Linked DNA regions of Luteibacter rhizovicinus DSM 16549. The protein of the gene in region 2 interacts with the protein of the main gene of each other region in a pairwise test. Links are inferred from orthologs where the notes say so. Each region holds a gene or a part of one and is shown on either strand. Other genes may lie near its edges.

What was found.
Region 1: the proteins of dnaX (region 2) and dnaE interact in binary tests that used the Escherichia coli proteins (3 or more experiments, as listed by UniProt). The link is inferred for Luteibacter rhizovicinus DSM 16549 from one-to-one orthologs.
Region 3: the proteins of dnaX (region 2) and BJI69_RS02495 interact in binary tests that used the Escherichia coli proteins (3 or more experiments, as listed by UniProt). The link is inferred for Luteibacter rhizovicinus DSM 16549 from one-to-one orthologs.

Annotation. Positions count from the first base shown.
Region 1 is NZ_CP017480.1:2,799,733-2,804,886, forward strand. The notes cover bases 636-4,752. They hold dnaE (DNA polymerase III subunit alpha), read right to left. Parts: upstream 4,382-4,752; coding sequence 836-4,381; downstream 636-835. Other genes in these bases: BJI69_RS12685 (hypothetical protein), read left to right, coding at 636-825; BJI69_RS12695 (NUDIX hydrolase), read right to left, coding at 4,636-4,752. In the rest of the region: BJI69_RS12680 (acetyl-CoA carboxylase carboxyltransferase subunit alpha), read right to left, coding at 1-17; more of BJI69_RS12685, read left to right, coding at 229-635; more of BJI69_RS12695, read right to left, coding at 4,753-5,154. UniProt on the Escherichia coli protein: DNA polymerase III is a complex, multichain enzyme responsible for most of the replicative synthesis in bacteria. This DNA polymerase also exhibits 3' to 5' exonuclease activity. The alpha chain is the DNA polymerase catalytic subunit.
Region 2 is NZ_CP017480.1:4,729,582-4,733,595, forward strand. What follows is about bases 1-2,977. They hold dnaX (DNA polymerase III subunit gamma/tau), read right to left. Parts: upstream 2,363-2,977; coding sequence 638-2,362; downstream 1-637. Other genes in these bases: recR (recombination mediator RecR), read right to left, coding at 1-298; BJI69_RS21645 (YbaB/EbfC family nucleoid-associated protein), read right to left, coding at 318-641; BJI69_RS21665 (MBL fold metallo-hydrolase), read right to left, coding at 2,761-2,977. Also shown: more of BJI69_RS21665, read right to left, coding at 2,978-3,519; BJI69_RS21670 (3-deoxy-D-manno-octulosonic acid kinase), read right to left, coding at 3,516-4,014. UniProt on the Escherichia coli protein: Part of the beta sliding clamp loading complex, which hydrolyzes ATP to load the beta clamp onto primed DNA to form the DNA replication pre-initiation complex.
Region 3 is NZ_CP017480.1:518,301-522,320, forward strand. What follows is about bases 650-3,632. They hold BJI69_RS02495 (DNA polymerase III subunit chi), read right to left. Parts: upstream 2,361-3,632; coding sequence 1,938-2,360; downstream 650-1,937. Other genes in these bases: BJI69_RS02490 (valine--tRNA ligase), read left to right, coding at 650-1,783; BJI69_RS02500 (leucyl aminopeptidase), read right to left, coding at 2,371-3,632. In the rest of the region: more of BJI69_RS02490, read left to right, coding at 1-649; more of BJI69_RS02500, read right to left, coding at 3,633-3,861; LPS export ABC transporter permease LptF, read left to right, coding at 3,959-4,020. UniProt on the Escherichia coli protein: Part of the beta sliding clamp loading complex, which hydrolyzes ATP to load the beta clamp onto primed DNA to form the DNA replication pre-initiation complex.

The DNA.
Region 1 (5,154 bases), 1.9 Mb from region 2 along the record:
AGGAAGTTGGGATTCATGAAATAGGGTGCATCCGGGCAAGACCGCTGATTATACCTAGTGGCGCCCGGCGCGGTGTGCGCAAGGGTACGGACGACAGAGGATCGGTGTAAGTGATTGAGCGGATTTCTGAAATCCGTGTAGGTCGACCGCCTGATCAGGCGTTGGGCTCGCCCGCGATGCAGCCCTCCATGCTCCAATCGCCTCACCCCCAACCATCAAGGAATGATGATGCGCAAATCCCTCCCCGCCTTCCTGCTCGCGTCCGCTGTCGCCCTGGGTGGCACCGGCACGGCCCTGGCCGGCGATCCCGGGCGGCTTCCGGACCTCCCGGCCTGTGTCCTCGGGCAGGCCTACGATGGCGCCTGCCTCCTGCCCCTGAAGGACGGTCAGTTCACGGACGGCAGCCTGTCGTCCTGGCGTCGCGTCGGTCTGCCGGGTCACGGTGTCGACCCCGACGGCATGACCTATGCGGCCCTGCCGACGGGCAGCGGCATCTCGCAAGCGGTCTACGCCCATACGGGCCAGAATACGGCCGATGCCGTCTATGCCGTGCGCTTTCGCGTCCGCGCCGAGCACGATCAGGCGCAGGTACGCGCCACGCTCTCGATGAGCACCGACCAGGGTGCTGGCAGGGTTGTCCTGGGTCACATCACCAGCACGGCGCAGGCGGAGGAATGGAGCACCGTGGCATTGAGCGTGCAGGGTCGCCCTTACGCCGCCCCGGCACACGTGCTGCTGGAAATCGAGAACGAAGGCGGCGCGCACACGACCGTGCAGGTGGACGACGTCGCGCTCGTCCAGAACACCGACGTGGACGTGCTCTGATCGGAACGGCTTAGTCGGCCGGCCGCACCAGTCGCAACTCGGTGCCCAATACTCCCGGCAAGGCGCGCAGTGTGCGCATCAGGTCGGGCAGGGCACGTACCCGCCAGGCCTCGCCCAGTTCGAAGCTGGCCTGGCCGGTGTCGTTGCGGTAGCCCGAGAGCATCAGCGGCGTGCGGCCGCCGCGATACGCCATGAGGGCCTGACGCAGGTGCTGTGGAAAATCCGGACCGATGCCGTTGAGTCGCAGCGTCAGCAGGCGGCCGAAGTGTTCCATGGCATCGGACAAGGCATAGGCCTTGCGCGCACGCAATTGATACCCGCCGGCGAAGTCGTCGATACGCAGGCCACCCTCGACGACGATGAGGGTGCCCCGCGTAAGCAGGGGTGCCGCCTCGGTGAATACTTCGCGGAAAAAGCTCGTTTCCAGCAGGCCGGTGGCGTCTTCGATCTGTACGAAGGCATCGCTGTCACCGCGCTTGCGCATGCCCACCACCATGCCGGCTACCGTCCACGGCGTTTCCGGGCCACGACGGAAACGGCTGGCGTTTTCATCGTCGTCGTTGCGACGTGGTTTGGGCGGCTGGTAGCGCTGAGGGATCTCGCCGATCGGGCAGCTCGACAACTGGGCGAGCTCGCCCTTCCATGGGTCGGTCGGATGGCCGGACAGGTAATGGCCGAGCGTATCGTGCTCACCCTGCAACAGCTGTTCGAGCGGCCATTCCGGCACGGCGCCGGAGAGTTCGATGATGCTCGGCGTTTCCGCCGCGCCAAAGGCGTTGCCGAAGATATCGACCTGGCCGGAAGCGCGGTTCTTCGCTTCCTGGTCGGCGGCGCGCATCGCTTCGGGCAGGTGCATGACGAGGGTGGCGCGGTTCTCGCCGAGTCCGTCGAGCGCGCCGGACTGTACCAGCGCCTCCATCGTGCGCTTGTTGAGCTTGTTCGAGCCGACGCGCTGGCAGAAGTCGACGAGACCCCGGTACGGGCCCTTCGCCTTGCGCTCGGCGACGATCTCCTCGCAGATGCCCTGGCCCACGCCCTTGATCGCGCCGAGGCCGTAGCGCACGACCTTCGGCTCCACCGCTTCGAACATCCAGTCCGAGGCGTTGACGTCCGGCGGTAGCACCTTGATGCCGATGGTGCGGGTTTCTTCGAGGAAGGTGACCGCCTTCTCGGTGTTGTCCATGTCCGACGAGATCGTCGCGGCCATGAACTCGGCGGGGTAGTGCGCCTTCAGCCAGGCGGTCTGGTAGGACACCAGCGCATAAGCCGCGGCATGCGACTTGTTGAAGCCGTAGCCGGCGAACTTCTCCATGAGGTCGAAGATCGCATCGGCCTTGATCGAATCGATGCCATCCTTCGCCGCGCCTTCGCGGAAGGTGGCGCGATGCTTGACCATCTCCTCGGCTTTTTTCTTACCCATCGCACGGCGCAACAGATCGGCGCCGCCGAGCGTGTAACCGCCGACGATCTGCGCCATCTGCATCACCTGCTCCTGATAGACCATGATGCCGTAGGTCTCTTTCAGGATGGGCTCGACGCGCGGATCCGGATACTCCACCGCTTCGCGGCCATGCTTACGCGCGCAGAAGCTGGGGATCAGGTCCATCGGGCCGGGGCGGTACAGGGCCACCAGGGCGATGATGTCTTCGAAGCGATCGGCCTGGGCATCCTTGAGCATGCCCTGCATGCCGCGCGACTCGAGCTGGAAGACGGCGACGGTCTGCGCCTTCTTCAGCAGGTCGTAGACCTTGGGATCATCCAGCGGCAAGGCTTCGATCACCAGTGCTTCGGTGCCTTCCTTCGCGCGACGCTTGTTGATCGCCTTGACGGCCCAGTCGATGATCGTCAGCGTGCGCAGGCCGAGGAAGTCGAACTTCACCAGGCCGACCGCTTCGACATCGTCCTTGTCGTATTGCGTGACGACGCCTTCGCCGCTCGCTTCGCAGTAGAGCGGCGCGAAGTCGGTCAGCGGCGTGGGAGCGATGACGACGCCGCCTGCGTGCTTGCCGGCATTTCGCGTGAGGCCTTCGAGGCTGAGCGCGAGGTCGATCAGCTGGCGCGGTTCTTCCTCCTGCTCATAGACATCGCAGAATTCCTTGACGATGCGGTCCGGCTCTTTCTTCGACTTCTCGGTGCGGCCGAGCGCGTCGCCCAGTGTGAGGTCGAGAGGGCGGTTCGGAATGAGCTTGGCAAGGCGATCCACCTGGCCGTAGCCCATGCCGAGCACGCGACCGGAGTCGCGAAGCACGGCCTTCGCCGCCATCGAGCCGTAGGTGATGATCTGGCTGACGTGGTCGCGGCCGTATTTGCGCGCGACATAGTCGATCACCTCGTCGCGGCGATCCATGCAGAAGTCGATGTCGAAGTCGGGCATCGACACGCGTTCGGGATTGAGGAAGCGCTCAAACAGCAACTCGAACTGGAGCGGATCCAGATCGGTGATCTTGAGCACCCAGGCGACGAGTGAACCCGCACCGGAACCGCGGCCCGGACCGACCGGAATACCGTTGTCCTTACCCCAGCCGATGAAGTCGGCCACGATCAGGAAGTAGCCGGGAAAGCCCATGCCGATGATGACGTCGACTTCGCGGTCCAGGCGCGCCTGGTAGTCCTCGCGCGTCTTTCCCGCGGCGAGCGGATGCACGGCGAGGCGTTCTTCGAGGCCGGCCTGGGCCTGGGCACGAATGAAGGTGTCGAGCGTGTGGCCTTCGGGCACCGGGAAGTTCGGCAGGAAGTATTCGCCGAAGGTCAGTTCGAGGTTGCAGCGCTTGGCCAGTTCGACCGTGTTCTCGAGGGCTTCGGGAATGTCGGCGAAGAGCGCTTCCATCTCCTCGGCACTCTTGAAGTATTGCTCCTCGCTGTAATCGTGCGGACGCTTCGGATCGGCGAGCACGCGACCCTGGTTGATACAGGTGCGGGCTTCGTGGGATTCGAAACCCTCGCGCTCGAGAAAGCGCACGTCGTTGCTGGCGATGACCGGCAGCTCGTAATCGCCGGCGAGGGCCATGGCGGCACGCACCCAGTCTTCCTCGTGCTGGCGACCGGTACGGGTCAGCTCGAGGTAGAGGCGATCGGGGAACAGGCGGCGCAGCGATTCCAGACGGAGGCCGGCGGCGGGCAGGCCGGCGCCGAGGGCGACACGTGCGAGCTCGCTTTCCCGCCCAACCACGGCAATCAGGCCGCGCACGCTCTCGGGGTGCATCCAGGTAGCGTCGACGAGCGCGCGACCGGTGCCCTGGCCTTCACGCCACGCACGGGAGACCAGGCGCGACAGGTTGAGGTAACCGTCGCGGTCCTGGCACATCAGGGTCAGGCGCCAGGGGCGCGGATCGTCCGGACTCGATACCCAGACGTCGCAGCCGGCGATGGGCTTGATGCCCGCTGCCGTGCACTGCTTGTAGAACTTGACCAGGCCGAAGAGGTTGTTCTCATCGGTCAGTGCGACGGCAGGCATGCCGGTACGCACGCAGGCAGCGACCAGCTGCTTGATGCGGATGGTCGAATCGACCAGCGAGTACTCGCTGTGCAGGTGAAGATGGGCAAAGCGAACAGACATGGGCGGCGCCGGGTGAAGCAGAGGGAAGGCTAACCGGGGTGGGGGTTGTCAGCAAGAATTGACATTGCGGTTACCCCACCCATGGACCCTACCTGTGGGAGCCGCTTTAGCGGCGATCCCGCGGCAGCGGGCCAGATTACTGGCACCTGCTGGCTTCCTCCGATGAGGACCGAGGCCAGCAACCTGAAGGAGGCGCTGCTGCGCAGCGGGTTTATTCATTATTCGCCGATGAATCGGCTCCCACATGTATTTGATTAGCGCATGTGCGCTTCGGGGTGATCGATGAACCACAGCCCGGCGAACAGCTTGGCGTCGATCGAGAAGCCCTCGGCAGCCCGGTCGAACAGCCACTTGCCGGCTTCGGCGCGCGGCACTTCGTGCACGATGATGTTTTCGGTTTCATCGCCGCCGCCCTGGCCGACGCGGACGAGGTCCCAGGCGCGGGCGAAGGCGATCATCTCGGTGCTCATGCCAGCCGACGACGGGCCCTCGTGAATGAACTCGATCTTGCCGCAGGCGTAGCCGGTTTCTTCCTCGAGTTCACGTCGTGCGGCGATCAGCACGTCTTCGTCTTCGGCGTCCGCGAGATCGCCGACAAGGCCGGCGGGCATTTCGATGGTGTTGGCCAGGATCGACACGCGGTACTGCTCGACAAAGACGACCTTGTCGTCGGGCGTCACCGCGAGAATGATCACCGCGCCGCCGGGATTGTTCCGCTCGGCGTACTCCCAGCGACCGCGACGCTTCAGGGTCAGCCACTTCGCCTTGTGCAG
Region 2 (4,014 bases):
CGGTCGCACCTTCGATGGCAGCGAGATCGGACGGCGACTCCACGATGCAAAGCACCTGGGCATCGCGACTCGGACTCGCACAGAGCGAACACACCGGTGTTTCGCTGAAATTGCGGCAGCGCGTGCAGTTACCCACGTCGCGCATCGCCGACTCGAGCGCCGCTGCCAGGCGAAGACCACCCTGCCGCTCGCGTTCGAGCAGCTGGAAGGCCATGCGCTGGGCACTTTTCGCACCGACGCCCGGCAGGCAACGCAAGGCATCGATCAGTTCGCCGAGAAGGCGGGAGCCGTTAGTCATCGTGTGACGTGACGTCCGGTCAGAACGGCATCTTGAAGCCGGCGGGCAGGTTCAGCCCGGCGGTGACGCCACCCAGCCGCGAACGGCTGATTTCGGCGATCTTGTTCACCGCGTCGTTCACCGCGGCGGCGACCAGATCCTCGGCCATCTCCGGATCATCGGCGAACGCCTGGCGATCGATGTGCACCGCGCGCACTTCGTGGCCGCCCGACATCGTCACGGAGACCAGACCGCCGCCGGCGGAACCGGTGACTTCCGTCTTGGCGAGTTCATCCTGCGCACGCTTCATATCTTCCTGCATGCGCTGGGCTTGCTGCATCAGCTGACCAATTTGACCTTTCACGTTCCTGGCTCCACGGGTTTGATCGATTGCGGAATGACGCGCGCGTCGAATTCGCGCTTGAGCGTCCGTACAAAGGGGTCGGACTCCATCGAGGCGACCGCGTTGGCCTGCGCGTCGACCTGCGCCTGGGCCCGGCGCTCCGCCGGCGTGCCCAGATTGCCGTGATCGGCAATGAAGCGGATGCGAATGCGACGACCGAGCGCCTGGGAGACCTTTTCTTCCATCTGGCTGGTCAGTGGTTCGACAGCCAGGTGCATGTGCGAGGGCTGCAAGGCCAGCACCATGCCTTCGCCGTCGAGTTCGCGCAGCGAGGAATTCTGCGCCAGCTGACCGATCGGACCGCGCAGGTTGGCGCGCTCGATCACTTCGTGCCAGTCAGGCAAGCCATTGGCACCGAGGACCAGCGGGCCCTGCGGTGCCACCGGTGCCGGCGGCGCAGCGACAGGCGCGGCGACCGGAGGTGCGGCAGGCGCCGGGCGTGACGGGGCCGGTGCAGGCGCCGGGGCGCTCGCGACAGGCGCTGCCGCCGGGGCAGGCGCGCGCGACGGGGCAACAGGCGCAGGCGACGGCGCGGGCATCGCGGCACGGGCCGACGCAGGCGCGACAGCCCGAGGCGCGGACGGCGCGGCGCCCTGCCCGGCTTCCGCCGGACGGAAGGCGAACATGCGCAGCAGCGCCATCTCGAAGCCGATCCGCGCATCCGGCGCGAGCGGGAGTTCCCGGCGACTGGTGGTGGCGATCTGGTAGTAGAGCTGCACGTCTTCGGGTGCGAGGCGGTTGGCGATCTCGGCCAGGCCGGCGTCACCCTCTTCCTCGCGATAGCCGGGAATCAGCTGGATCAACTGGATGCGATGGAGCACGGTGGCGAGATCGTCGAGCACGCCGGCAAAGTCCGGCGAGTACGAGGCGATGCGGTCAGCCTCACCCATGAGTGCCGCGCCGTCGCCAGCGGCGAGTGCCTCGATCACGCCCAGTACCTGTCCGCGCTCGACACTGCCGAGCATGGCGCGTACATCGGCCGCGCGCAGGGCACCGCCGCCGTAGGCAATGGCCTGGTCGAGCAGCGACAGGCCGTCGCGCAGCGAACCGTCCGCGCCATGCGCGAGCTCGCCGATGGCCTCATCGTCGTACTCGATGCCTTCGGCGGCGAGGATATGGCGCATCTGGCCGGAAATCTGCTCCGGCAGCAGGCGCTTGAGGTTGAACTTCAGGCAGCGCGACAGCACCGTCACCGGCAGTTTCTGCGGGTCGGTCGTGGCGAGCAGGAACTTCACATGCGGCGGCGGCTCTTCCAGCGTCTTCAGCAGCGCATTGAACGCCGGCTTGGAGAGCATGTGCACCTCATCGACCAGGTAGACCTTGAAGCGCCCGCGCGACGGCGCGTACTGGGCGTTCTCGATCACCTCGCGGACATCGTCGACACCGGTGTTGCTGGCCGCATCGATCTCGAGGAGGTCGACGAAGCGGCCGGCGTCCACCGCCGTGCAGACGGAGCACTCGCCACAGGGATCGGCCGATTCACCGCGCTCGCAGTTCAGCGACTTGGCGAAGATGCGCGCGATCGTCGTCTTGCCGACGCCGCGGGTGCCGGTGAATAGATAGGCGTGATGCATGCGCCCGGAGTCGAGCGCATTCGTGAGCGCGCGGACCACGTGCTCCTGGCCCACCAGTTCGGCGAACTTGCGCGGGCGCCACTTGCGTGCGAGGACCTGATAGGACATGCGTATTACCTTGGGACGACGGTGGATTGTGCCAAGGACCCGGGACGGGTGAAAGCGCGGCCCGAAAAGCGCGGCCCTCAAAAGGCGATGACCCTGCCAGCCACACCCCGGCACCCGAGTCGTCCGCTACCGTTGCTTCCTTCCGGACCTGGCGGAGTTTACGGACTATCGTCGCGGGGGGACCGACAGGGTCACCATAAAGACGTTTGAAACTGGCGGAGAGAGAGGGATTCGAACCCTCGATACGTTATTAGCGTATACACACTTTCCAGGCGTGCTCCTTCAACCACTCGGACACCTCTCCACTTACATCCTCTTCCCCGGCTTCCTGTCCGGCAAAGAAGCGGAAGGATAACTTCAGCGGTGCGGCGAGACAAGGGCGGAACGACGAAACCGCCTCAACCGGCCGTCGGACGCGGTGGTTCGGGCGCCGGAAGCGGCAGTCGCTCGCCCGGACGGGCGATCCGGTAGCCACGTGAGACCAGCGTTTCGCCGTCGTCGACGCTCCCGTAGTGGTACAGCGCCATACGGGCGCGGACCTCCTCCGGGTATTCGCGCTCGAGATCGTCCACCCCGGTGTGGGACGGGTTGCCGACGACGCCACAATCGTGGGCGATGAGTTCGCCGTGGGCGCCATGCAGCGCCAGCGCCTCGGGCACCGGCCGCGTATCGCCGGTGTAGACGAAGCTGCCACGCAGGGCGAGGCCGTACGAGGTGCCTTGCACGTGGTGGCGGGTCGGGAAGACGTCGAACCACTCACCCTCGTGCCAGAAACCACGCGTGCAGGGGATGAGGTGGAAGGCCTCCCAGTAGTTCACTCCGCCCTCGGCCAGGGCACCCGGGTAGTCGGCCACCCTGCCCTGCAGCCACGGCAGGAGCCCCGCGTGCAGGTAGACCCGCGTGCGACCGCGCAAGGCTTCGTCGAACCACAGACGGAAGAACAACCGCTCCATGCCGGCGACATGGTCCATGTGGACGTGGGTCACGTAGAGCGCCGGCGGCGGGGCGCCGTAAGCCGCCACGTAGCGGTCCAGCGTGTCCGGGCCACAGTCCACCAGGAGCAGGGGCCGGCCGTCGCGCTCGACGACGACGGCGGAGGATCCGAGCTCCACGGCGTGCGCCGCGCCCGTGCCAAGGAAGTGCAGGTTCCAGCTCACCCTTTAAGACTCCGCTCGTAGTGCTCGATCAGGGCCGGCCAGAGCTCGGCGTCGAAGGTGTCGCCGCCGGCATCGCGGGCGCCGATCTTGATCAGCGATCGCTTCAGGCGAGCCAGGTTCGCCAGCCGCCAATGCAGCGACGGTCGGCGAAGGCGGCCGCGATCGAAGTCGATGAGGTAGAGGCCTTGTGGATTGACCAGGATGTTGTGCGCATTGAGATCCGCATGCCAGGCACCCTCACGATGAAAACGGGCGATCAACTCACCCACCTTCCCCGCCAGGGCGACATTGAAGGCGCCATCGTTCAGGCGTTCGGCCAGGGTGGCCGCCTCGGGAATCCGCAAGGTGATCAGGTCCGCCGAGTAACGCAGCCAGTAGCGCACGTAACGTGTGGCCAACGGCGGCGATACCGGCAGACCCCGGCGCTCCAGCTCAGCCAGCAGGCGGAATTCGCGTACGCTGCGGGTGCGACCCCGGCCCGTGAACAGGTAGCGG
Region 3 (4,020 bases), 4.2 Mb from region 2 along the record:
GCTGCTGGTCGAGACGAAGAAGCACAAGCTGCAGGTGCCGCGCGGCGATCGCACCGGCCAGGTCATCGAGCCGTATCTCACCTGGCAGTGGTTCGTGAAGATGGACACGCTCGCCGCCCGCGGCCTGCAGCTGGTCGAACAGGGCGACGTGAAGTTCGTCCCCGAGAACTGGATCAATACCTATCGCCACTGGCTGGCCAACATCCAGGATTGGTGCATCAGCCGTCAGCTGACCTGGGGCCACCAGATCCCGGCCTGGTACACCGCCGACGGCAACATCGTCGTCGCGCATGACGAGACCGAGGCGAAGGCGAAGGCCGCCGCGCTCGGTTACACCGGTGCACTGCGTCGTGACCTCGATGTCCTCGAGACCTGGTTCTCGTCGTCGCTGTGGAGCCACTCCACCCTCGGCTGGCCCGATCCGCAGGCGCAGGCCGAGCGCGGCTTCGATCGTTACCTGCCGACGAACGTCCTGGTGACCGGTTTCGACATCATCTTCTTCTGGGTCGCCCGGATGATCATGATGACCGACCACTTCACCGGCGAAGTCCCGTTCAAGGACGTCTATGTCACGGGCCTCATCCGCGACAAGGATGGCCAGAAGATGTCGAAGTCCAAAGGCAACGTGCTCGACCCGCTCGACCTCATCGATGGCATCACGCTGGACGAGCTGCTGGCCAAGCGCACGCGCGGATTGATGCAGCCGAAGATGGCCGAGAAGATCGAGAAAGCGACGCGCAAGGAATTCGCCGAAGGCATCCCCGCGTTCGGTGCCGACGCGCTGCGCTTCACGTTCGCCTCGCTGGCCACGCACGGTCGCGACATCAAGTTCGATCTCGAGCGCGCAGCCGGCTACAAGGCCTTCGTCAACAAGCTCTGGAACGCCTCGCGTTTCGTGCTGATGAACCTTGGCGAGGACGCGAAGCTCGCGCCGACGAAACCGACGACCGAAGCCGAGCGCTGGATCCTCACCCGCCTGCATGACACGCTGGGCACGGTGAAGGAGCAGCTGGCGGGTTATCGCTTCGACCTCGCCGCGCAGGCGCTGTACGAGTTCACCTGGAACGAGTTCTGCGACTGGTTCCTCGAGCTGTCCAAGCCGGCGCTGAACGGTGACGACGCGGTTGCGGCAGCGTCCACGCGGTACACACTCGTGCACGTGCTGGAAACCTTGCTGCGCGCGCTGCATCCGATCGTTCCGTTCGTCACCGAAGAGATCTGGCAGAACGTGCGCCCGGTGCTCGGCATCGAAGGCGACACGATCATGCTGCGTCCCTACCCCGAGGCCACGGACGTCGAAAGCGACGCCACGGCCACGGCCGAGATCGAATGGGTCAAGGATGTGCTCACGGGAGTGCGCCGCATCCGTGCCGAGATGAGCATCGCACCGGGCAAGGTCATTCCGCTGCTGTTCGCCGATGGCGATGATGCCGATCGGGGACGCGCCAGCAAGTTCGCCGCGCAGATCGCCTTCCTCGGCCGGGTGGAAAGCCCGGTCTGGGTCAACGGTGATGAGCCGGCCTCGGCCGTCGCCGTGGTCGGCGCCATGCGCGTGCTGATTCCGCTGGAAGGCCTGATCGACCTGGGCGCGGAGAAGGCTCGCCTGGCCAAGGAAATCGCCCGCGTGGAAGGCGAAGTCCGCAAGTGCGAGGCCAAGCTGGGCAACGCCAACTTCGTCGCGAACGCACCGGCCGAGGTGGTGGCGCAGGAGCGCCAGCGCATCGCCGACTGGAACCAGCAGGCCCAGGCCATGCGCGAGCAGGCACTCAAGCTGGGCGGCTGAAGCCCAAGCGCGCCTTGGGTAGGAGCCGATTCATCGGCGATTGGGTGCTTGCGGCACCCTGGCCCGCTGCCGCGGGTTCGCCGATGAATCGGCTCCTTCCAGGCAAAAAAAAATCCCGCCAGATGGCGGGATTTTTTTGTGCGAGACGCAGGCCTCACATATCGTGCTTGTTCACCTCGAAGCCGTTCTTCTTGTACTCGGTCCAGCGGCTACGCGAACCCACGCGCTCCGCCGGATCCGCCGCGACCACTTCGAGCACCCGATCGAAGCGGCCGGGTGCACAAACCTCGCGGAGGTTGATCACCATCGGCCGGTCCGCCACCTCGACGCCCGGCGGCACGATCAGCACCGCCGTGTTCGCATCATCGTCGTCACCGGCGAGTTGGTGCGGGATGAAGCTGTCCTCGTCGAAGGACCACAGGTATTCGTCGATCGCCTCGGCCTGCTCGAAGTCGCGGGTGAGGATCAGGGTCGGCTTCTGGGCTCCGAAGGCGCGCTTGGCCAGTTCGCAGACCAGCAACAGGGGATCCTCGCGAAACCGCGGCTTGTCGATCAGGTAGAAGTCGGCGCGAGGCATACGGGCCGGATCAGCCAGCGGCGACGCGGTCGAGCAGCCACTGCGTCAGCAGGGGCACCGGACGACCCGTGGCCATACCCTTGCGACCCTCGTCCCACGCCGTGCCGGCGATGTCGAGGTGAGCCCAGCGACGACCTTCGGTGAAGCGCGAAAGGAAGCAGCCCGCCGTGATGGCGCCGGCATACTTGCCGCCGAGGTTTGCCACGTCGGCGAAGCCCGAGTCGAGCTGGCTCTGGTAGTCGTCCCAGAGAGGCAGGCGCCAGGCGCGATCCAGCGTGGCTTCGCCGGCGGCGAGCAGCTCGGCCGACAGCGACTCGTCCTTGGTCATCAGGCCGCTGGCATGCTTGCCAAGGGCGACGACGCAGGCACCGGTCAGGGTGGCGGCGTCGATCATGGTGTGCGGATCGAAGCGCTTGCCGGTGTAGGTCAGTGCGTCGCAAAGGATCAGGCGACCCTCGGCATCGGTGTTGAGCACTTCGATGGTGATCCCCGACAGGCTCGTCAGGACGTCGCCGGGACGGTAGCTGTCGCCGTCCGGCATGTTTTCCACGGCAGGGACCACGCAGACGAGGTTGACCGCCAGCTTGAGCTTCACGGCCGCGACGAAGGCACCGAGCACGCCGGCGGCGCCGCACATGTCGAACTTCATCTCCTCCATGCCCGGACCCGGCTTCAGGCTGATGCCCCCGGTGTCGAAGGTGATGCCCTTGCCGACGAAGGCGTAGGGACGTTCACCGTCCTTGCCGCCGTTCCACTGCAGGATGACCAGGCGCGGCGCGTTGGCCGAGCCGCGGGCCACGGCCAGCAGCGAGCCGAAACCCTCGCGCTCCATATCGGCGCGGTCGAGGGACTCGAAGGTCACGCCTTCGTGGGCATCGGCGAAAGCCTTGGCCTGGTCGGCGATGTAGTCGGGGTTGCAGATGTTCGGCGGCAGGTTGCCGAGTTCCTTCGCATAGCGGACGCCTTCGGCGATCGCCCGGGCTTCGGCCAGACCGGCCTCGCCATCGGCCGGGCCGACCAGGGTCATCGTGGCCAGTTCCGGCAGGGACTTGTCGCGCGGCTTCACCGTGGCGGTGTAGCGGTAGGCGGCATGGTCCGTGGCCAGGGCCGCGACGCGCAGGCGCCAGGCGGCATCGCGGCCGGGGACCTCGACCTCAGGCAGCCAGTTGACGGCTTCCGTTACCGGCAACCGGCCCACGGCGCGCGCGGCTTCCAGGGTCACGCGCTGGTAGCGGGCAGCGTCGAAGGTCTTCTGCGCGCCGAGGCCGACCACCAGTACGCGGGCGGCGGCGACGCCGGCCGGGTGCAGCAGGGTGACGACGTTGCCGACCTTGCCGGTGATATCGCCCGCCTCGACAAGGCGCTTGATCGCCCCGCCGGCGGCGGTGTCGATCCGCGCGGCGGCGCTGGTCAGGACACCGTTCTCATAGACACCGACCACCGCGACCGGGGTCGTGGTGGATTCGGGAGCGTTGGAACCGAGGCTGAACTGAACCGTCATAGCTAACTGTCCTGCAAAAGCCCGCCGGGGCCCGGACAGGCTAGACTTGTGGTTTGCCGGCCAGGACTGACGCGGCACGAACCGCCAATTCTACCAAATGCTCAGCATCCTCGACCGATACTTCCTGCGCGAACTTGCCTACGGTGTCATTGCGACCGC